Regions from separate parts of the Alteromonas sp. S167 genome, predicted to be linked through region 2. Evidence: predicted binding sites of a transcription regulator. Region 2 holds the regulator's gene; each other region holds the start of a gene.

Evidence for each region. Region 2 encodes MetJ, which represses methionine synthesis genes. Its sites were predicted from a motif close to TAGACGTCTAGACGTCTA; they were not measured.
Region 1: a site for MetJ is predicted at 1,921-1,938, ahead of serA (phosphoglycerate dehydrogenase). Genes of this name have one in related genera too.
Region 3: a site for MetJ is predicted at 3,935-3,952, ahead of metK (methionine adenosyltransferase). Genes of this name have one in related genera too.
Region 4: a site for MetJ is predicted at 4,378-4,395, ahead of metA (homoserine O-acetyltransferase MetA). Genes of this name have one in related genera too.

What each region holds. Positions count from the first base shown of each region.
Region 1 is NZ_JAZETR010000002.1:338,254-344,120, forward strand. Features, by position in the region: gene V7R35_RS04725 (hypothetical protein) at 1-968, shown strand, start outside; gene rpiA (ribose-5-phosphate isomerase RpiA) at 1,136-1,792, shown strand; gene serA (phosphoglycerate dehydrogenase) at 2,014-3,243, shown strand; gene V7R35_RS04740 (DUF481 domain-containing protein) at 3,400-4,146, opposite strand; gene V7R35_RS04745 (DUF481 domain-containing protein) at 4,372-5,136, opposite strand; gene V7R35_RS04750 (HDOD domain-containing protein) at 5,342-5,867, opposite strand, start outside.
Region 2 is NZ_JAZETR010000010.1:102,217-108,083, forward strand. Features, by position in the region: gene priA (primosomal protein N') at 1-1,641, opposite strand, end outside; gene rpmE (50S ribosomal protein L31) at 1,964-2,176, shown strand; gene V7R35_RS15235 (hypothetical protein) at 2,277-2,591, opposite strand; gene V7R35_RS15240 (malic enzyme-like NAD(P)-binding protein) at 3,002-4,237, shown strand; gene metJ (met regulon transcriptional regulator MetJ) at 4,303-4,632, opposite strand; gene metF (methylenetetrahydrofolate reductase) at 4,794-5,681, shown strand.
Region 3 is NZ_JAZETR010000001.1:39,861-45,727, reverse strand. Features, by position in the region: gene V7R35_RS00180 (phosphoglycerate kinase) at 1-437, opposite strand, end outside; gene epd (erythrose-4-phosphate dehydrogenase) at 586-1,596, opposite strand; gene tkt (transketolase) at 1,616-3,607, opposite strand; gene metK (methionine adenosyltransferase) at 4,023-5,168, shown strand; gene V7R35_RS00160 (hypothetical protein) at 5,463-5,867, shown strand, end outside.
Region 4 is NZ_JAZETR010000001.1:338,040-343,906, reverse strand. Features, by position in the region: gene metH (methionine synthase) at 1-2,293, opposite strand, end outside; gene V7R35_RS01410 (homocysteine S-methyltransferase family protein) at 2,302-3,369, opposite strand; gene metA (homoserine O-acetyltransferase MetA) at 3,373-4,311, opposite strand; gene V7R35_RS01400 (DUF2802 domain-containing protein) at 4,421-4,855, opposite strand; gene V7R35_RS01395 (chemotaxis protein CheW) at 4,919-5,410, opposite strand; gene V7R35_RS01390 (chemotaxis protein CheW) at 5,426-5,867, opposite strand, start outside.

The DNA of each region.
Region 1 (5,867 bases), on a different contig from region 2:
TAAAGCACAACGTGCTTAAGCAAAACGACGTAACGCAATTTCGCCAGTTTATTAATGAAACCAGAAACAGTTATACAGTAGACGAGGAAAACTTTCGTCTTTTAAGCGGCTTTAACGATATTTTTGTGGTTATCGCTAGTGCTTTACTTCTGGCGTCTTTAGCTTGGATTGGCTATAACATTGCACCACCTTTAGGTGGCGTTGCCGTGGCAGCGGGCTCGTGGGGCTTAGCTGAGTATTTCGTTAATAAGCGCAGAATGGCGCTACCTGCTATTGCACTGCTGCTGTCATTTTTAGTTGGTTTATTTGCAACCCCAATTTTATTCCAGCCAGAGTCTAAGGAACTGACATTACTAGTATCTGGGCTTATTACCTCTTTAGGCGCAATTGTGCATTGGGTTCGTTTCCGTGTACCCATTACCGTTGCCGCAGGCGCTGCTACGTTTACCGCAGGTATTGTGGGCTCAATTGCTTATTTGTTCCCTATTACCACCCTTTACGTGAACAACATTGTTTTAGTGTGTGGATTGCTTATTTTTGGCCTAGCAATGTACTGGGACAGCAAAGATACCGCCAGACAAACCCGTGCTTCTGACGTGGCGTTTTGGCTTCACCTTATTTCAGCGCCTATGATTGTGCATCCTATTTTCCAAGGTTTAGGCGTACTAGAGGGAAGCGGCAGTTTGTTAGTATCGCTTGTTGTACTTGCACTTTATGTTCTGTTGGCACTCATCTCTATTGCAGTAGATCGCAGAGCCATTATGGTTAGTGCGCTGGTTTATGTTATTTACACGTTCTCGGCACTCATGGAAAACTTCGGAATGGTAACCTCAAGCTTCGCCGTTACCGGGCTATGTATAGGTTCTACTCTACTACTGCTATCAGCTTTTTGGCACGGCTGCCGTCGCTGGGTTCTGAAGCTAGTACCTCAACAAATTCAGCTAAAGCTTCCAGAAGCCAAAGCATAAATTAGCATTCACACTTTCAAAACGCGGCTTTGGCCGCGTTTTTTTGATCTCATCATTGACAGCGTATCCTTATGCTTTTTCGCACTAAAGAATATGGTCAGCTTTCTGTAGGTTCGTGGCTTTAATTCGGTTACACTTCACACAAAAATTAGCCCTCGAGAGTGAACATGGATCAGAACGCAAAAAAACAAGCCGTAGCGAAAGCTGCCATTGATTACGTTGAAGCCGACAGCATTGTTGGTGTTGGAACAGGCTCAACCGTGAATTTTTTTATTGAAGAGTTAGGTAAAATAAAACACAAAATCGAAGGTGCTGTTTCTAGTTCAGAAGCGTCTACTGAGCGCTTAAAAGCGCTAGGTATTGAAGTGTTCGAACTTAACGATGTAAGCAATTTATCTGTCTATATCGATGGTGCAGACGAAGTAACCGAGCACATGCACATGATTAAGGGCGGCGGTGCTGCGCTAACTCGCGAAAAAATTGTAGCCGGTGCAGCAACTACGTTCGTGTGTATTGTTGATGAGAGCAAACGCGTGCCTGTGCTAGGCAAATTCCCTCTTCCGGTTGAGGTGATTCCTATGGCCAGGTCTTTTGTGGCTAGAGAGTTAGTAAAACTTGGCGGAGACCCAGAATACCGACAAAGCGTTGTTACCGATAACGGTAACGTTATTCTTGATGTGCACAATTTAGAAATAGTGAACCCAAGAGAACTTGAGCAAAAGATAAATAACATTCCAGGTGTGGTTACCAACGGCATTTTTGCGCTGCGTGGCGCAGACGTAGTGTTGTCGGCCACAGACAATGGTGTAGACACATTCAAGTAGCTTTACCAGTGGCTAAGCCAAAGGCTTGAAATGTGGCTTGAAAAATAAAGCACATATATTCATGTGCTTTATGGCCACCTCTACTAAATACTACTTTTAAGTGTTACTGTTTTCTGGTAGCTTTCATTTAGACGTCTAGATGTCTTATTTGGACGTTTACTATAAAGTGAGTTAACGCTGCATAAGCAATCCACCATACATCAGCGAGAGATAGCGAGTTCATGAGCAAAGTTTCACTAGAGAAGGATAAAATCCGAATTGTATTGTTAGAGGGTGTCCATCAAAGTGCATTGGAAACCTTAAAGAACAATGGTTATAGCAACATTGAGTTTCTTAAAACCTCGCTTCCAGAAGATGAGTTGATCGAGAAAGTTAAAGATGCCCACTTTATTGGCATTCGTTCGCGCACACAAATAACTGAAAAAGTGGTTGATGCTGCACAAAAGCTAGTGGCTATTGGCTGTTTTTGTATTGGTACCAATCAGGTTGATTTGAACGCTACGCAGCGCCGTGGTATCCCTGTATTTAACGCACCATTCTCGAACACACGCTCGGTGGCTGAGCTAGTGCTTGGTCAAATTATTTTGCTGCTTCGCCAAGTGCCTAGCAAAAACGCTAAAGCGCACCGAGGCGAATGGGAAAAAACTGCTGTAGGTTCATACGAAGCACGTGGCAAAACGCTCGGTATTATTGGTTACGGTCACATTGGTACACAGTTAAGCATTCTTGCCGAGCACCTTGGCATGCGCGTTCAGTTTTTCGATATTGAAGATAAATTGGTATTAGGTAACTCAGCCCAAGTTAAGTCGCTTGAGAAACTATTAAACACCTCTGACGTTGTATCGCTTCACGTGCCTGAAACGCAACAAACACAGAATATGATTGGCGCGGAACAGCTTGCTCAAATGAAGCCTGGCAGCATTCTTATTAATGCGTCGCGTGGTACGGTAGTTGAAATTGACGCATTGGCAGATGCACTTGAAAGTGGCCACTTAAACGGTGCAGCAATTGACGTATTCCCGGTAGAGCCAAAATCAAACACTGAAGAATTTCAGTCGCCGCTACGCAAGTTCGACAACGTTATTCTTACACCTCATGTGGGCGGTAGCACACAAGAAGCACAAGAAAACATTGGTATTGAGGTGGCGGGTAAGCTTGCAAAATACAGTGATAATGGCTCAACTCTATCTGCTGTTAACTTCCCAGAAGTATCGCTTCCTGAGCACACTAACCGCTCACGCTTGCTTCATATTCACAAGAATAAGCCTGGTATTCTTACTCAAATTAACCAAGCGTTTGCCGAGAAAGGCATCAACATTGAAGCACAGTACCTACAAACCAACGCAGAAATTGGTTATGTAGTGGTAGATGTAAAAGAAGACCGCGGTTACGAAGCGCTAGCCGAGTTACAACAGATAGACGGCACAATTAAAACCCGTATTCTTCACTAAGCACTTTACTTGGCTAAGCACTTTACTTGGTGAGTGGAAGCATATTGACAAAGACTACGCTTCTAAAGATTACGATACCAATGGTAATTGCTACTTATAAAAAAACGCTGCATTTGCAGCGTTTTTTGTTTAAAGTGTATATCTCGCGGTGAGCTTTTAGAAGAAGTTATAAACTAAGCTTACTGCGGTTTCAGTATCAAGCTTTTCTACGCCTTCAGCCACCTGCGAGTTGTGGTCTAGCTTAAATGAAAGACGCATTGACAGGTTACCGCTAATTGTTGCTGTTAGCGCACTTTCAGCACGTGATTTAGTGTTCTCGTCACCTATCTCGGTACTAGCTGTTTGTGAAAACTTAGCTGTGTCTGAAATTTTCCAAGAATAAACTGTTGAAGCACGGATAATCATGCTGTTTTGGCTTTCACCTTCTTGTGTTTCAACAAACGCATAACCCGGACCAATTGAGTACTCTAGGGTATGACGCTTATTTTTAAGTACTTTTTGGTTCCAACCAGCCGCAACTGTTGCTTGGTAGTTAAAGTTACTGAAACGGTCATCTTCGTACGAGGTAAAGCCAAACAAACGATAATCAGGGTTATCTAGCTTATAGTTACCCTGCGCTGACGCGAAGAACTTTTGAGCAGATGTAACATCTTCTTCGTCGCCGTTTTCATCTTCTGTGGTCTCTTGACGATACAGGCCTTCAACTAAATAGTCATTACTCCAGTTTTCAAGTTCTTGATGCGCTGTAATACCTGCGTTAATAGACGTGGTATCGGTGTTACCCGTTGTCGAGATAAAGCCTAGCTCACCTTCCATAGTAAACGGTTTTACTTCATCGTCTTGTGCAAAAGCAACGTTAGACAGTGATAAGGCAATAAGTGATGCAAGCATTTGCTTTTTCATTGAACAATCCTATTGATTAACTTTCCATTAGCTGTGCAAAGCACCTCTAAGTAAGGGGCACAGCGCGATTAAAAGAAACGTGAGTACAACACCAAAAACTGCGTATACAAAGTGTTCTATCGAATGTTGCGCAGTGTACCGACTTCATTAGTCCAGTCAATGCAAAGCCTTATATTTAGCGTGATTCAGCTACAAATAGCCAAAATCATGTCAAACAGTAGCCAATTAAAAGAATTGGTATACCAAGGCCACAGACGTTTCAGTACTTAACGCATCAACATCCTCTGCTGTAGCGGTTTCATGGTTTAAAATGAAAGAGAGCTTCATGGCTAACGAGCCAAATACATTAGCCGACAGCGATGTTTCAGAGCGAGATCGCGTATTTTCATCACCCGCTTCAGTACTTAGGAATTGTCGTAAACGCGCACCAGAGCGCCAAAAGTATTTATATTCAGCCGAAGCTCGCACAATAATGCCGTCGTTAATCAATAAATCATTTTCTTCTTCAGCTTCAACGAAGGTGTAACCAGGTCCTATACTGTACCTGAACTCACTGTCCTCATTTCGCCAAACACGTTGTGAATAACCCGCTGCCAGTGAAGCTCGATGGTCATAACCAGTAAACCTATCGTCTTCAATGTCGCTATACATGAATAAACGGCGGCCAGGCGAAAGAAGTTTATAATCAAACTGTGCACTGGCGAAGAAACGTTGTGCACTAACATCGCGTTCAGTAGTTGGCGTGCCGCTTTCTTTATATAGCAGCTCGGCAAAATACAGGCTGCTCCAGTTTTCGGTTTCGTGGTCGGCATTCACCGCCGCTTTTATTGTACTGGCAGACGTATTGCCTGTATTCAGAAGTACACCTAGCTCTCCATCGAGTGTGAAACGTGGAATTTCATCATCTGCATCTGGAGTGTAATCGGCGTGGTAAAGCGTTTGGATGAGATCTCTTGCTTCAACACTGGTACAAATACTGCCGAAAAACAAACTGGCAGGTATAAGTACGGAGGCGCAAAAAGTAGCGCAGATAGAAAGGCATGAAAGCGCACATACCCTAAGTTTTGTATAGCACATATTAAGAATTACGTTCAGCGTTATCGTTATAAGAGTACGTCTATAAGTGACGTTTGCTTACGTCCATTCCGTGGGAGCGCATTTACTATATTGTGTTTTGGCAACGTCTTGTGCGTTGCTATTTTATAAGAGCCACAATTTTTGCGGTTTCCAGCTCGGCATATTCAATTGAATTACCAATGATTTCCATATCAAAATGTAAAGTATTGGCCATGTCGGGAGTGAAAAGTTCCATGTCCCCGTAGCTCTCCTTGTCATGTTGAGAAAGGGTTATTCGGCTAGCGAGTGCTAACACACATACATCAACATCAACCGTTTGCTTTGATTCGTCGTTGATATAAATGACGGGGTAAAATAACCCTACCGGCAATTTCCAATCTTGCAATATCATACCGCTGCATTGAGAAAACGTAAAACCGAAATGTTCTAACTGCCTTGCAGGCGGCAGTTCTGTCTTGTCTGAGGAAACATACTTCTCGTAGCAGTTAGGCGCTCGTTTGGCTACAACCAGTTCGCTTAAATTTTGCAAAATACCCATAACAAAAAAACGCTCTGCCCCTCTGATGTTCAAACGCTTTGCAACACTCTTTGCCACCATGCCGCAGTAAACAGATGCATGCCAGTGTTTGTCTAATTCAATAAGC
Region 2 (5,867 bases):
CGGAAAATGATGCCCTTTCGATAATATTTGCGTGCCAACTAACAGCTGATATTCCTGTCGATTTATGGCTTCAAGGGTTTGATGCAACTTGTCTTTACCGCGCACTGAGTCGCTGTCTATACGGACTTGCTTAACACCGGGAAATAATGCACTTAATCCCTGTTCAACTTGTTCGGTGCCAGTACCGGCGGTAACCAATTCACTGCTGTGACAAGCTTCGCAGTTTGACGGCATAGCGCGGGTGCCCGAACAATGATGACATTGAAGCCTATTTTGACCTTTATGCACGGTGTACGGTCGGTCGCAGCGCTTACACGTTACAGTTTCACCACAATGGTGACAAAGCATTGCCGGTGCGTAACCACGGCGATTAACGAACACCAACACTTGATTGCCAGCACTAATATGCTGACGCATTATGCTTAACATGCCTTGGGCAATACCGTAATGAATGGGCTGATCGCGGGCATCCAATAAGTGCTGATGGGTACTTTGAGCACCACCTGCTCGTTTAGTTAACTGCAAATGGTGGTACTTATTCGATAACGCATTATTTAGTGACTCTAATGCTGGCGTTGCACTGCCTAACAACAAAGGGATGTTATGTTGCTTGGCCCGCATCGCAGCAAGATCTCGTGCGTGATAGCGCAAGCCGTCTTGTTGTTTAAACGACTCATCATGCTCTTCATCAACAATCAACATACCTGGGTTTTTAAGGGGGGTGAAGATGGCCGAGCGCGTTCCAATAATGATACCTAATTCACCAGCCCTTGCTCGCTGCCACACTTGTAGCCTCGCTTTATCGGACAGCTGAGAGTGAAGCACGCCTACATCAATACCAAAACGCTTTTCAAAACGCGATACGGTTTGAGGTGTTAACCCAATTTCAGGAACAAGGATAAGAATTTGCTTGCCGTCTGCCAAAAGTGGCTCGATTGCCTGCAGATACACTTCGGTTTTACCGCTTCCAGTTACACCTTCCAGCAAACTCACGGCAAAGCTGTTGTGCTGACGATTAAGCGCCGCAATTGCCACAGACTGCTCTTTATCAGGAATGGGCTTTTCACCCACTTCCATCGTGTTAAGCCAACCGGCACATTTAAACTGAGGGATAGTAGCTGTAATAGTGGCAACGCTTTTCTCTACCAAAGCCTTAACTGCTGGTGCTCCGAAGCGCTTTCTTGCGGCAGACGCAAGCATGTCGCCTTTTTCAAGTGCTTCAGCACACGCTTTTTGTTTTGGCGCCCTTGATAAAATACTTAAATCGATACTTTCAACATCGCTTGTTAACGACAACATATCGTCTGGTTCAGGGTTAGGCGACTCCCCCTTTCTTAACAACACCGGCAGCATGGCATGCAGCACCTCACCGGGTGCGTGGTGATAGTATTGCCAGAGCCACTGCGCCATTTTAAGCAGCACATCATCTATAACGGCGTTATCATCTAAAACACTTTCTATTGCTTTTAGCTTGCTAACGTCTTCAACATCACTTTCAAGCACAGTACCTACAACTACCCCAACCAACTTCCGTGGACCAAAAGGCACCGAAACACGCACCCCACGATACAACGTAGATGTGTGGGTGTAGGTAAATAACTGCCTTAGTGGAACAGGTACAGCAACTTGAATATATGCCATGGTAAAAGAAAAATGCCTTAACGCATTGAATGCGCACGTGAGTCTTTTGTTTTCCGCGTTTGTCCTGATGCCCGTCAATAAGTGCAACAAGCCGGTAAGTACAAATATTTAATCACACTTTTTTATTTAACCCTAAGGAGAATCACAAGCTGCTTATTCTGCGTACAAAAACCGCTTGATAACAGCGCCTCCATCTATTATTATGCGCCGCTCTTTTGCGATGGGCTGTTTATGTAAACGACTCATCATTTGAATTTTAAGTTACGTATGGTGTGCGGCTTCGGGCTGTATAGCGATACGGCCTTATTAATGAGGTAATCCCATGAAACAAGGTATCCACCCAGAATACGCTGAAATCACAGCAACATGCTCTTGCGGTAACGTAATGAAAATCCGATCTACTATGGGTAAAGACATCAACCTAGACGTATGTTCTTCATGTCACCCATTCTACACTGGTAAGCAACGTAACGTTGATACTGGTGGTCGTGTTGATCGCTTCAAGAAGCGTTTCGGTGCATTGGGCAAAAAGTAAGCCTATTACCTTTATTGGTATCCAATCTAAAAAGCGCCTTTACGGCGCTTTTTTATTACCTTAAAACCACTTTATTCCCTTGTTTGCGCATGTTGGATTGTTAATGCAAGTCTAATTGCGACAAATGGCGGTCCCAATCCCCACCATTTTTAACGCTACATGCCTCTTCACTCGTGAAACGACAGGTGTATGCCGATGACTTTATCGTACCAAGCGCTATATTCACGCGATTTATAAAGTCTATATCCCACTTTCGTGATAACGCTGTGGTTAGCTGAGCTTGTGTATTGAACACAGCAACAATGGTAGGCGAGCGCCAATGACCTATATGTGTAAGCCAACTGAAACCGCTATCATCTTGTTTAAGCTCTTCGCAAACCTCGGTAAGCACTGCAACCAGCTTTCTTTCCGTCATTACTTCCTCTTTCGTAGCACTCAATAGTTACACTCTTCATTGACAAATTTAACCGTTAAATAAAATACAGAAACCGTATAAATTACCCAACATCAATAAATAGCATGAATGGCAATTATAGCCGTATATTACTGGTCTAATAACTTAGCGTCACCTAAATTGATACATGAGAATTCTGATCAGATATGTACACAGTGAAAGGCTGTGTTAGAGTTGCCATCGTCACCGTAATAATGAGTATTAATTTCATGAATAATGTTGCCTTTTTACGGCGCAGACTAGTGCTGCTGGACGAATTCTAACAATGTCGAACATGTGCTTTAGTAATTTAAAACAACAATAACAACATTAACTGCATCGCACAGACGAAAAACACCGATGAACCCTACGTCTTAAGGATATTAACTTACATGTCAGATTTTAGACAACGCGCCCTCGATTATCATGCCAAACCAACGCCGGGCAAAATTAGTGTAGAGCTTACTACGCCGGCTGATAGCGTTGACGACCTAGCATTGGCTTACAGCCCAGGTGTGGCTGAACCAGTACGAGAGATAGCAGAAGACCCAGATAACGCTTACAAATATACCGCTAAAGGCAACATGGTAGCGGTTATTAGTAACGGTACGGCTATTTTGGGCTTAGGTAACTTAGGTCCTCTTGCATCGAAACCTGTTATGGAAGGTAAGGCATTTCTGTTTAAGCGCTTTGCAGGTCTTGATGCCATTGATATTGAAGTTAAGCATCGCACAACAGAAGAATTTATTAATACCGTAGCGAACATTGCAGACACATTCGGTGGGATTAACCTTGAAGATATTAAGGCACCTGAATGCTTCGAAATTGAGCAAGAACTTATTAAGCGCTGTAACATTCCTGTATTTCACGATGACCAGCACGGTACGGCTATTGTAACTGCCGCAGGTATGTTAAACGCCTTGGAAATTCAGGGTAAAGATATTGAGACAGCTAAAATTGTTTGCATGGGCGCAGGCGCTGCAGCCGTTGCATGTATGGAGCTTCTTATAAAGTGCGGGGCACAGCGTGAGCGTATTTATATGCTAGACCGCAAAGGCGTAATTCACACTCGCCGCGATGATTTAACAGAACATAAAAAGCTGTTTGCCAATAATACCGATAAACGTACGCTTGAAGATGTAATGGACGGTGCAGATATCTTTGTAGGCGTTTCAGGCCCAGATTTGTTACCACCGGAAACGCTGGCGCTAATGGCAGAAAACCCAATTGTGTTTGCCTGCTCAAACCCAGACCCAGAAATTAAGCCAGAGCTTGCTCACGAAGTACGTAAAGACCTAATTATGGCAACAGGGCGCTCTGACTACCCTAACCAGGTGAACAACGTACTGTGCTTCCCATTTATCTTCCGCGGCGCACTGGACGTACGAGCAACAGCTATTAACGATGAAATGAAGGTTGCCGCCGTTGAAGCGCTTCGTGCAATAACCAAAGAAGAGGTGCCGGCTGAAGTTCTTGCCGCCAGCAAAAGCGAAAGCCTAACCTTTGGAAAAGACTATATTATTCCTAAGCCAATGGATCCTCGTCTTTGCCAGCGCATTGCTTCTGCCGTATCTGAAGCAGCCATTAAATCGGGCGTTGCTCGTATTCCTGGAGCTGAAAAGGAATAGCGGCTTGCTTAACAAACTAAAACGGCGCTTGTACAGCGCCGTTTTTTATTTGAAGTAAAGCGTAATTAGTCTTCTGTTACGTCGTTTTCTAAACTTGGGTCTATGCCCATCTCTTCCATAATACGGCGCGCTTCAGCAGGCACGCGGTTAGGATTGTCTTTACGCAAATCATCATCGTTGGGTAGCGGTTGACCCGTAAACGCATGTAGAAATGCTTCACACAGCAACTCTGAGTTGGTTGCGTGACGCAAGTTATTAATTTGTCGGCGTGTGCGTTCATCGGTTAACGCTTTCAGCACATTAATAGGTATGGAAACAGTGACTTTCTTTACCTGTTCGCTTTTTTTACCGTGCTCTGCGTAGGGGTGAATATAGTTGCCGTTCCATTCTGCCATTGTACTAACTCGGTTTACTCTTTTTTATGTTATGAATAGAAATTCTAAACAGATTAACGAAAAGGTCAATTGAGCAGTGTAAACCTCTTGACGTCTAGACATATATTCTTTAGTTTAGACGTCTAAACGTCCATAATATTTTAATTTTGAGAGAATAAGCCATGGTTTCTTACGCAGAAGGTATCGATGCCCTAAATCAGTCTCTGTCTGAGCTGCGAGATATTGATGTGTCGTTTGAGTTTTTCCCCCCGAAAACTGAAGCTATGGAAAAAACCTTATGGAAATCTGTAGAACGTCTTGCTCCATTAAAGCCAAGTTACATGTCGGTAACTTACGGTGCTAACAGTGGTGAACGTGACAGAACCCATGACGTTGTAAAGCGTATTCAGCAACAGACTGGCGTGGCAGCTGTACCACACTTAACGTGTGTTGATGCTAGTAGAGAAGAACTAAAGCAAATTGCACAAGATTATTGGAATTCTGGTATTCGCCGTATTGTAGCCCTACGTGGCGACCTACCCGCAGGTGTAGATAAAACGGAAATGTACGCGTCAGATTTGGTTGCCCTGTTAAAAGACGTAGCCGATTTTGATATTTCGGTAGCGGCGTATCCTGAAAAGCATCCAGAAGCCCCCAACGCCCAGTTCGATTTACTGAATTTAAAACGCAAGGCAGAAGCAGGCGCTACGGAAGCGATCTCTCAGTTCTTCTTCGACACCAGCGTATTTTTACGCTTTAGAGATCGCGCCGCCGCAGCTGGGGTAGACTTAGACCTTGTGCCGGGTATTTTGCCAGTAACCAATTACCAAACATTAGTTAGATTTGCAGGTTTTACTAACGTGCACGTACCAGGCTGGCTGCATAAAATGTTCGACGGGCTTGATGAAGACGACCAGGCCACCCGCAACCTAATTGGCGCTAATATCGCCATGGATCAGGTAAAAGTACTGGCGAAAGAAGGCGTTAAACATTTTCATTTTTACACGCTAAATAGAAGCGAACTTAGTTATGCCATTTGCCACATGCTTGGCGTTCGAGGTAACAGTTAATCACTCTGTTTAATACCCCTCTTTCAATAGCTGTACTGCGGGTTTGCAGTTCAGCTATTGTAAGTTAGCACTCTCCTTACTGTTTAAACCAGCCCCCTTTTCAATTAAACCAGCGTTATTGGCATTCACCCTGTTATTATTTTTTGAACAAACCTTTTGCTACCTATCGTCTGCACAGTTAACATT
Region 3 (5,867 bases), on a different contig from region 2:
CGGTGCGCTGTACCAAACGCATCCATAACGAAAATGTCGCACAGCGCAGCATACTGCTTGGCGAGTGTTTCATCGTCTTTCTTTTCGCCTTTGTTAAAGCGTACGTTTTCAAGAATTACTAGCTCTCCTTCACCTACTTCAACGCCAGAAAGATAGTCTTTAACTAGCTTTACCGGCACATCAAGCGCGTCGTTGAGATAATCGACTACTGGCTGAAGTGAAAACTCTTCGGCTGGCTCACCCTCAGTTGGGCGACCTAAATGAGACATTACCATCACAGCTGCACCAGCGTTTAGCGCTGCTTTTATGGTTGGAATTGATGCTTTGATGCGAGCATCTGAGGTAACTTTACCGTCTTTTACCGGTACGTTTAAATCTTGTCTAATTAGAACGCGCTGACCTTTTAGGGCCATATCGTTCATGCTTGGAATTGCCATCGTCTTTCCTTGTTAATCTAAAATATGTTGCGAGTACCAAACCAAAACGGTGCATGATATAGCGTCATAGCGCTTCAAAATGGTACGCGCGAATTAACTGTGAAAGCTGCGCGGGCTGGCGCTACCAACCCTTGGCAGCATCAATGCTTTACTGTGCTTCGAACATTGCTTTAGCGGTATCGAGCATACGGTTTGCAAAACCCCATTCGTTGTCACACCACACCAGCGTTTTTACCAGCTGCTTGTGACTAACCCTTGTTTGTGTTCCGTCAACAATACACGAGTGCGGGTCATGATTAAAATCTACCGACACTAGTGGCTCTTCGGTATAGTCCAAAATACCCTGCAATCGTCCTGCCTTTACCTTTTTTAACGCCTGGTTTACTTGGTCAATAGTCACTTCAGTATTTAACGTTACACTCAAATCCATTGCCGTTACGTTGATAGTAGGCACGCGTACCGCAATAGCTTCAAATTTACCGGCAAACTTAGGCAGAATGCGCTCTATACCGGCAGCAAGGCGAGTATCAACAGGAATGATTGACTGACTTGCTGCACGTGTTCGGCGCAAATCTTCATGGTATGCATCGATAACCTGTTGGTCGTGCATAGAGGCGTGAATTGTGGTGATCGTACCACTTTCGACACCAAACGCTGCGTCTAACGCCTGTATAACAGGAACAATACAATTTGTGGTGCAAGAACCGTTGGAGACTAATTTTTGTTCACTGGTCAACGTGTCTTCGTTAGTACCAAAAATAACCGTATTATCTAAATCGGGAGAGCCTGGGGAAGAGAACAGTACTTTGCCTGCCCCTGCAGCTAAGTGCGCTTGACCAGACACTCTATCGTCGAACTTTCCCGTACACTCAAGCACAATATCAACGCCTAAGTCTTTCCAAGGTAGGTCTTTAATATCGCTTATGGCAAGCAATGCAATATCGTCACCCGCCACATTCAGCGTGTTATTTTCTAAGGCCACATTAAAACGGAACCGCCCGTGGGCGGTATCGTATTTAAGCAAATGTGCTATGCCTTCAGGTTTTGCAATGTCGTTAATGGCCACAACGTTAAACTCGTTATTGCGCCCACTTTCATACAGTGCGCGCAACACATTGCGACCAATACGACCAAACCCATTAATGGCAATATTTACCATAGGCTTATTTATTTACCTCTTACAGAGAAAGTGCAGCCTCTACTACAGCGTCAGTGGTAATGTTGAAGTGCTTGAACAAATCGCCTGCTGGTGCAGACTCACCAAACGTATCCATACCCACGATAGCACCGTTAAAGCCAACGTATTTGTACCAGCTATCTTTTGATAGTGCTTCAACCGCTACACGCTTGACAACATTAGAAGGCAAAACGCTCTCACGGTATTCAGCAGACTGACGATCGAATACGTCGGTAGATGGCATTGAAACTACACGAACCGCTTTACCTTGCTCAGTAAGTTTCGCAGCCGCTTCAATAGCTAGTTGTACTTCTGAACCCGTTGCAATAAGTATTAGCTCAGGCGTACCAGCGCAGTCTTTAAGTACGTAACCGCCTTTAGCAATGTCAGCTACTTGGGCAGCCGTTCTTTCTTGTTGTGCAAGACCTTGGCGCGTAAAGATTAGGGTTGTTGGGCCGTCTGTACGCTCGATTGCAGACTTCCACGACACCGCAGATTCTACTTGGTCACATGGACGCCAGTTATCAAGATTTGGAGTTGCGCGAAGTGCAACCACCTGCTCTACCGGCTGGTGCGTTGGGCCATCTTCACCCAAACCAATTGAATCGTGGGTGTAAACGAAAATTGCAGGCTGCTTCATTAGTGCAGCCATACGCACTGCATTACGCGCGTATTCCATGAACATAAGGAAAGTAGCGCCATAGGCTTTAAAGCCACCGTGAAGCGCAATGCCATTCATCATGGCAGACATACCAAACTCACGTACACCGTAATAAATGTAGTTACCCGATGCATCGTTGGCTTCAACGCCTTTACTGCCTTCCCAAATAGTTAGGTTTGAGCCCGCTAGGTCAGCAGAACCACCTAGTAATTCTGGTAGAAGCGGTCCAAATGCGTTTAATGCATTTTGCGACGCCTTACGTGAAGCAATGTTTTGCGGGTTTGCTTGAAGCTCGGCAATAATAGCGTCTGCTTTGTCGCTGAAGTCAGCGGGTAATTCGCCATTAACACGGCGTTTAAACTCTGCTGCTAGCTCTGGATAAGCCGCTTCGTATGTTGCGAAAGCGTCGTTCCATGCGCTTTCCGCTTCGCCGCCTTTTGCTTTACCGTCCCAACCCGCGTAAATGTTGTCTGGAATTTCAAACGCACCGTGTGTCCAACCAAGCTTTTCGCGCGTTGCTACAATTTCATCTTCACCTAGCGGTGCACCGTGACAAGACTCGGTTCCTTCTTTATTCGGCGAACCAAATCCAATGGTGGTTTTACAGCAAATAAGCGTAGGCTGCTTAGTGTTAGCTTGCGCTTTCTCGATAGCCGCTTTTACTTGCTCTGCATCATGACCGTCTACGCCTTCAATCACATCCCAGCCGTAGCTCTTGAAGCGCGCAGGCGTATCGTCGGTAAACCAACCTTCAACTTCACCGTCAATTGAAATGCCGTTGTCATCCCAAAACGCGATAAGTTTTCCAAGACCAAGTGTGCCGGCGAGTGAACAGGTTTCGTGCGAGATACCTTCCATAAGGCAGCCATCGCCCATAAAGGCATAAGTGAAGTGGTCAACAATGTCGTGACCATCGCGGTTGAACTGTGCAGCCAGTACCTTCTCAGCAAGTGCCATACCTACCGCATTACTAATGCCTTGACCTAGTGGACCTGTAGTGGTTTCAACACCTGGCGCGTAACCATACTCTGGGTGGCCTGGTGTTTTTGAGTGCAGCTGACGGAAGTTCTTTAGCTCTTCAATTGGCAGTTCGTAACCAGAAAGGTGAAGTAGTGAATACAACAGCATTGAGCCGTGGCCATTAGACAACACAAAACGGTCACGGTTAGCCCACGATGGATTAGCAGGGTTATGTGATAAGAAATCACCCCACAATACTTGTGCGATATCAGCCATCCCCATTGGGGCGCCTGGGTGACCAGATTTTGCTTGTTGAACGGCATCCATGCTTAATGCACGGATAGCATTGGCGAGTTCACGACGAGAGGGCATGTTGTCTCCTGATTTATTTTGTATCTCTTCCTACCGAGTCGAAAAGACGGGATTGCACTGGGAACGGTGAAACTGGTTGTTCCGCTATAGCTTTACTACTCGGTAGCTTTGAATGTGTGGGCTATTCTTACCTATGCCACCTTTCAGTTCAATGGCTTTTCAATGCCAATACTGAAAGTAAATCCAAAATATAGTCTATGGTTTATAAGCTAGGGGAAATGGCCAGCGCTCTTTTTACTACTAAGTTCATTATTTTTCTCTTTATTTGCTTATGAAAAACCTCAAAAGTGATCGGGTTTTGTCAACTATTCGTAACGAAGAGACTTTTAGACGTCTAGAAGTAAAGACTGGTATTTATAACTTGTTTTAGTACAATATACGACTATTTTGAAAAATTAACGCTTACGGAGCATTTATGGCCACGCATTTATTCACATCCGAGTCAGTGTCTGAAGGGCATCCGGACAAGATTGCTGATCAAATCTCAGATGCGGTTCTTGACGCAATTTTAGAGCAAGATCCGCGCGCTCGGGTGGCCTGCGAAACGTATGTTAAAACCGGTATGGTTTTAGTAGGTGGTGAAGTTACCACCTCAGCTTGGGTCGATATTGAAGAATTGACTCGAAATACAGTAAAGGAAATTGGCTACACTCATTCTGATATGGGCTTTGACGCTGACTCATGCGCAGTCCTTAACGCTATTGGTAAACAATCGCCTGATATCAATCAAGGTGTAGATCGCGAAAGCTTAGAAGAGCAAGGTGCTGGCGACCAAGGGCTAATGTTTGGTTATGCTAGCGACGAAACTGACGTGCTAATGCCTGCACCAATTACGTATTCTCACCGCCTTGTTCAAAAGCAAGCTGAGGTTCGAAAAACTGGCAAAGTAGACTTTTTACGTCCAGACGCGAAAAGCCAAATTACGTTTAAATATGAAAACGACAAGCCGGTTGGTATCGACGCAGTAGTACTTTCAACACAGCACTGCGATTCAGTAAGCACTGAAACAGTACGCGAAGCGGTAATGGAAGAAATCATCAAGCCTGTGCTTCCAAGCGAATGGATTGATGCGAATACTCGTTTTCACATTAACCCAACTGGCCGTTTTGTTATCGGTGGTCCAATGGGCGACTGTGGCCTAACAGGTCGTAAGATCATTGTGGATACTTATGGCGGTATGGCACGTCATGGTGGCGGGGCTTTCTCAGGTAAAGATCCATCAAAAGTTGACCGCAGCGCGGCATATGCAGGCCGTTATGTTGCTAAGAATATCGTTGCAGCAGGTCTTGCTAAGCGCTGTGAAATTCAGGTGTCTTACGCTATTGGTGTAGCAGAGCCTACGTCAATTAGTATCGATACTTTCGGAACTGGCGTGGTAGATGAAAAAACACTTGTGGCACTAGTGCGTGAACACTTCGACCTACGTCCATATGGTCTAATTAAGATGCTTGACCTTGAACGCCCTATTTACCGTCCTACGGCAGCGTATGGTCATTTCGGTCGCGACGAGTTCCCATGGGAAGCCACCGATAAAGCTGCTGCGTTAAAAGCGTCAGTTTAAGAATTGAATACGCTGTAAAAAAGCTGCCTAATGGCAGCTTTTTTTGTTTTATAGCACCACAATGGCAGCCAACACTCACCGTACATCAATAAATCCAACGAAATTTGTTAAGTTTTTTTCCACTATCGATCTTTTAGGACTATGCTTTAAAAGGACACAGTTTTTTGTAGCAGGCATTCGTCACGCATTACACGTTATTCAAATAATAAAACCACTTTGCACTTACAGTAAGTGGGAAATCGAAACAGGGATGGTTGAAGCGAAAGAAACACACTAAACACTAGGGCTGCAATAATGAGAACGAGCATTCCTTTTAGCTTAATACTTATTTTCGCTGTACTTCTTTCTCCGAAAGCGGTTTTCGCTGACGGCGACATTACTTTTGCAAGTGGCTCTTGGTTTACAACACACAACAACCCTATTCAGTTTAAAAGTAAAAAGATTTCCAATTGGCACTTACAAAGCCGCTATAGACTGCACTCTACAACTGAAACCCATTATTACGACAATAGCTTCACCTACCCTGCGGGCTCTCAAGGCTACATTAGCGCTAGCCGACAATTCGATACATCACTTCCTCAAAAAGTGTATGCCACTTACAACGCAAACATCACCGCGTATCAACATTATGCAGAGTGGTTATACATTCCTGATGATGTAGGCACCTTTACGCGTTTAGGTTGGCTTTTAGGTAACAGT
Region 4 (5,867 bases), on a different contig from region 2:
CATAACCCCAATGATGTTTTCGTACTTGCTCATGTAAATATTCAGCAAAGGCCTCTGCAAGTCTATCGGCAACCGCTTTCACCATTATTCCGTTATAGTCATCACCGTTACTGATATAAGCATCAGCGAGTTCATCTTCGCCAATACCACCTGTCACCGCAAATGCACCAACATAATCGGCAATTCCACTTTGCTTTTCTGCCACAAAATCAGCCAAACAATAGTTGGCGAACTTATCTTTTAAGGTTTGCTGACGAAGATGGTGTGAAACACCAATAACCTGCTCTCTGCTTTCATCGGCATAAATCTCAATATCGTCATCAACACGATTGGCCGGAAACAAGCCAAAAACACCTTTCGCTACTAGCGTTTTCTCTTCAATGATTTTATCTAGCATAGCGTTTGCGTCTGCAAACAATGACGTTGCTTGCTCACCCACTACTTCATCGTTAAGAATACGTGGGTACTTTCCTGCCAACGACCATGTTAAGAAAAATGGTGTCCAGTCAATATAGTTTCGCAGCGTAGCTAGGTCGGCCGTAACTGTTTGTACGCCCAATGCCTGTGGTTTTACTGGTGCTGCTGTGAAATCAGGGTTAAATGCGTTAGCACGTGCTTGCTCAAGGGTAACAGGTTTACTTCGTGGCTTTTTACGAGCGTGCTGTTCGCGTACGGTGTTATACTCTTTAGCAAGTTCCTGCGCGAACACATCACGAGATGCCTTGTTGAGTAATCGTTGGCATACGCCAACCGCACGACTTGCATTTGGTACATAAACTACCGGTGAATGATAATTCTGCTCTATCTTCACAGCAGTATGTGCTTTAGATGTGGTTGCCCCGCCAATCAACAGCGGAATATCAAAACCCTGACGTTCCATTTCCTTAGCAACGTGCACCATCTCATCAAGCGACGGTGTAATAAGCCCAGATAGACCAATCATATCTACCTGTTCTTCTTTTGCCACCTGTAAAATTGTGGCTGCCGGTACCATAACGCCTAGGTCAATGACTTCGAAGTTATTACATTGAAGTACAACACCTACAATGTTTTTACCAATATCGTGAACGTCCCCCTTTACGGTGGCTAGCAATATTTTGCCATTGCTCTTGGCGTCGTCTGACTTTTCAGCCTCAATAAACGGTTGTAAGTGGGCAACGGCCTTTTTCATCACACGGGCAGACTTAACCACCTGTGGTAAGAACATCTTACCCTCACCAAACAAATCTCCTACTACATTCATGCCGTCCATAAGCGGACCTTCAATAACATGTAGCGGTCTTTCTGCTTGCTGCCTAGCTTCTTCGGTATCTTCAACGATGTAGTCGGTGATACCTTTTACTAACGCATGCTCTAAACGTTTATTGACGTCTTGTTCGCGCCAACTTAGGTCTTCTTTGGCAGCTGCTTTGCCATCGCCTTGATAATTCGGCGCAATATCAAGCAAGCGCTCTGTCGCATCGCTGCGCCTATTCAAGATCACGTCTTCAACACCATCGCGAAGTTCAGTCGGTATTTCATCATATACCTCTAGCTGCCCCGCATTCACAATGGCCATATCCATGCCAGCACGTATGGCATGGTATAGAAACACAGAGTGCATGGCTTCGCGTACCGGGTTGTTTCCACGAAACGAGAATGAAATATTAGACAGCCCACCTGAAATATGTGAGTACGGGCAGGTTTCGCGGATAACCCGTGTTGCCTCGATAAAATCGACAGCGTAATTATCGTGCTCTTCAATACCGGTTGCTACCGCAAAGATATTAGGGTCGAAGATAATATCCTCCGGCGGAAAACCTATTTCCTCGGTAAGCAGTTTGTAGCTACGTTGACAAATTTCGACCTTGCGAGCCTGTGTATCTGCTTGTCCTGTTTCATCAAAGGCCATTACCACAGTAGCGGCACCAAAACGTTTTATCTGCTTTGCCTGAGCGAGAAACTGCGTTTCCCCCTCTTTTAAGCTAATAGAGTTAACAATGGCCTTACCCTGCACACACTTAAGCCCAGCTTCGATGACTTCCCACTTTGATGAGTCAATCATAATAGGCACGCGACTTATGTCAGGCTCAGACGCGATTAAATTCAAGAAAGTGATCATCGCCTGTTTGGAATCAAGCATGGCTTCGTCCATGTTGATGTCGATGATTTGCGCACCGCTTTCGACCTGCTGTCTTGCAACATCAAGCGCGGTTTCATAATCGCCTTCTAGAATAAGACGCTTAAAGCGAGCTGAACCGGTTACGTTGGTTCGCTCACCTATATTAATAAATGTGGAAAATTCTGCGCTCACAAGGCCTCCTAATGTACAAACGGCTCAAGGCCTGACAGACGCATTTTGGGTTCAAACTGGGGAAGTGGACGAGGCGCAATGCCTTCTACGGCGTTAGCAATATCCCGAATATGTTCAGGCGTGCTGCCACAACAGCCGCCCACAATGTTGACTAATCCAGACTCAGCCCACTCTTTAATATGTTCGGCCATTTCTGGTCCTTCCATATCATACTCGCCAAACTCGTTGGGTAAGCCTGCATTGGGGTGTGCTGAAATAAAACATTCACTTACGTTTGCCACTTCATCAACATATTGACGCAGTAAGTCAGGCCCTAATGCACAGTTCAACCCGAATGAAAACGGACTTATATGGCGCATCGAATAGTAAAACGCTTCCGCGGTTTGGCCTGACAATGTTCTACCCGATGCATCAGTTATCGTGCCTGAGATCATAACTGGCAGCGACGTTCCTAACTTTTCAAATACGGTTTCAACCGCATAGGCTGCCGCCTTAGCGTTCAAAGTATCGAAAATAGTTTCAAGCATGATAAGGTCAACGCCGCCTTCTATCAGTGCTTCAGTAGACTCACTGTATGCCTCAACAAGCTCGTCAAATGTTACGTTGCGCTTTCCCGGATCATTTACATCAGGTGAAATAGAGGCCGTGCGATTTGTAGGGCCTAAAACACCAGCTACAAAGCGTGGTTTTTCAGGAGTTTTCGCGGTGTACTCATCAGCCGCTTTTCGCGCAAGCTTCGCTGCTGCAAGATTAATATCTCTGGACTGTGCTTGCATATCATAGTCTGCCATTGCAATGGTGGTTGCATTGAACGTGTTGGTTTCGATGATATCGGCGCCAGCTTCAAAATAATCGCAGTGAATCTGATAAATAATGTCAGGTTGAGTTATGACCAATAAATCATTATTGCCTTTCACATCGCAATGCCAATTGGCAAACTGCGTGCCTCGATAGTCTTCTTCTTCTAACTTATGACGCTGAATCATGGTGCCCATTGCGCCATCAAGAATAAGAATGCGTTTTTTGGCGGCGTCTGAAAGCGTGGCATGGGCCTTTGAAACGGTATTGTGACTCACGTGCTACCTCTTTGGCTGTGATTTTTCAGCAAGCTGATTTAAGTCGTAAGGGGTGGTCTGGTAAACGTAGTAATTTAGCCAGTTCGTAAATAATAAACTGCCGTGTGAGCGCCATTGAACAATGGGCGACTTCGACGGGTCGTCCCCTTCAAAATAGTTTTTTGGTACAGCGGGCGATTGTCCGCTACTCAGGTCTCTAAAGTACTCTTCTTTAAGTGTATCTGGATCATATTCTGGGTGACCCGTGACAAACACCATACGTTTATCTTCCGACGCAACAATGTAGGCGCCCACGTCTTGCGATTCTGCAACCACGTTCAATCCTTCTACATTGTTGTACTGCGCTTTGTCGATATGTCCATACCGAGAATGCGGCGCGTAAAAAACAGGGTCAAAACCTCGCAATAATTCATTGTGAGGGTCGTTCACTGTGTGTTTATAAACGCCTGAGAACTTCTCGTCTCGAAGCGTGCGAGTGACATCGTAAAAATGGTACATCGCTGCATGCGCTGCCCAGCACAAGTAAAGTGTTGAGTTCACGTGTCTCTGTGCCCACTCTAAAATCGTGGTCATCGTGTCCCAATATTTTACTTTGTCGTAATCAAGCATTGCTAATGGCGCGCCAGTAACGATAAGTCCATCGTACTTCTTATTAGCGACACTTGAAAAGTCGTGGTAAAACGCATCCATGTGCGACTGCGGAGTGTTCTTGGGTGCTTGGTTGTCTATTCGTATTAGATCAACATTAATTTGAAGCGGCGTATTTGAAAGAAGACGTAAAATTTGAACTTCAGTTTCAATTTTATTGGGCATTAAATTCAGAATGCCTACTTCAAGGGGACGAATATCCTGATTGGACGCCCTATCCATATCCATGGTAAAGATATTTTCACCTAGTAGTACATTCTGTGCAGGCAATTGCTCAGGGATACGAATTGGCATAAAGGGCTCCAGTCATAAAAACAACAATGACTGTATTGTGTCTATTACACAGAATATGTCAACATCTTTACGTCTAGACGTCTAAACGTTTTTTTTATAGATGGCTCATTCAACCGTTTTGACGATGCACCATCATAAGCATCTCTGCTTCGGCGCGAGGAATATCACAGGCCTCAATAATCTCGTCAATGCTTGCCCCCTGTTTTACCAGCTCGGCAGCGCGTTGATAAAGACGAAGAGATGGGTCTTGAAGCTTGAGTTCTCTTACTTGATTTTCAATATCAATTTGTTTTTCTTCCAAGGTTTGAAGATGACGAGTTATTACCAAACTGCGAGCTTGTGCTTCAGACTGCTGGTTGTTTGCATCATTCGCTTGTGCAGCCACATCTGAAAGCTTGGCAGACATGTCATTTTCTAAGTTGCTAAATGAGGCCTGCAGCGCATTAATTTTAGAGGCAAGAACACCTACTACAATAAACAGCAGTACAACAACTAGGGCTAGAAGGGCTTCGATGAGGCTAGGAGCAGCAAACTGCAAGTCCATGTGCGCATTACCTTTACGTACAAAAAAAGACAGTGAGGGTTACATCACTGTCTTCTTCGCAAATTAGATGTTGGTGAGCTCGTCCCACTCTTCATCGCTTAGCAGCTTATTCAAATCAACCAAAATAAGCAGCTCGCCATCGCGGTTACTTACACCTTGGATGAATTTCGCACTTTCTTCTGTGCCTACGTTCGGAGCACTATCAATTTCCGAAGACTTCAGATAAACCACTTCAGCTACGCTATCTACCAAGATGCCAACGACTTGCTCGTCAGATTCAATGATAACGATACGCGTGTTGTCAGTAATTTCCGTAGGCGGAAGACCGAAACGCGCGCGCGTATCAATAACGGTAACAACGTTACCACGCAGGTTGATTATCCCTAGCACGTAGTCAGGCGCACCTGGCACTGGGGCAATTTCGGTATAACGCAATACTTCTTGTACCTGCATTACATTAATACCGTATGTTTCTTCACCTAAGCGGTACGTAACCCATTGAAGGACCTCGTCATTGCTGTCAGTGGCATTATTATTTGTTCTTTCGTCGCTCATGTACTTGGCTCCCAACTATGGCGTCTGGTCGTTACTGCCTAAGCCTTTGTTAAGCATAGATATTAATTCTTCAACGTCAACTAGCGCGCACATTTTTTCTTTCACCATCCCGGCTAACCAAGGACGTTTACCTGTGGACTCGCGCCATTTAACATCATCGATAGTTAAATTTACTGTGTTTACAAGCTTTTCGCTTGCTAGACCCCACTCGCTTTCCCCTAACATTATAAGATATCGGTAGTTAAGCGATTCCGCGAGGTTTTCATCATATTTTTCTGGCATAACCCACTTGGCAGAGTCAACAACGTTCAGTTTTGAATCTCTGTGCAGCATCACACCCATAAACCAGTCCGGTTTGCCAAACAAAGGACCAACCTTCTCAATTTGATGGATACCACCTAATGTTGTTAGTGGGACCGCTAGTGTCAGACCAGCCACTTCAAAAAACAATGCTTGA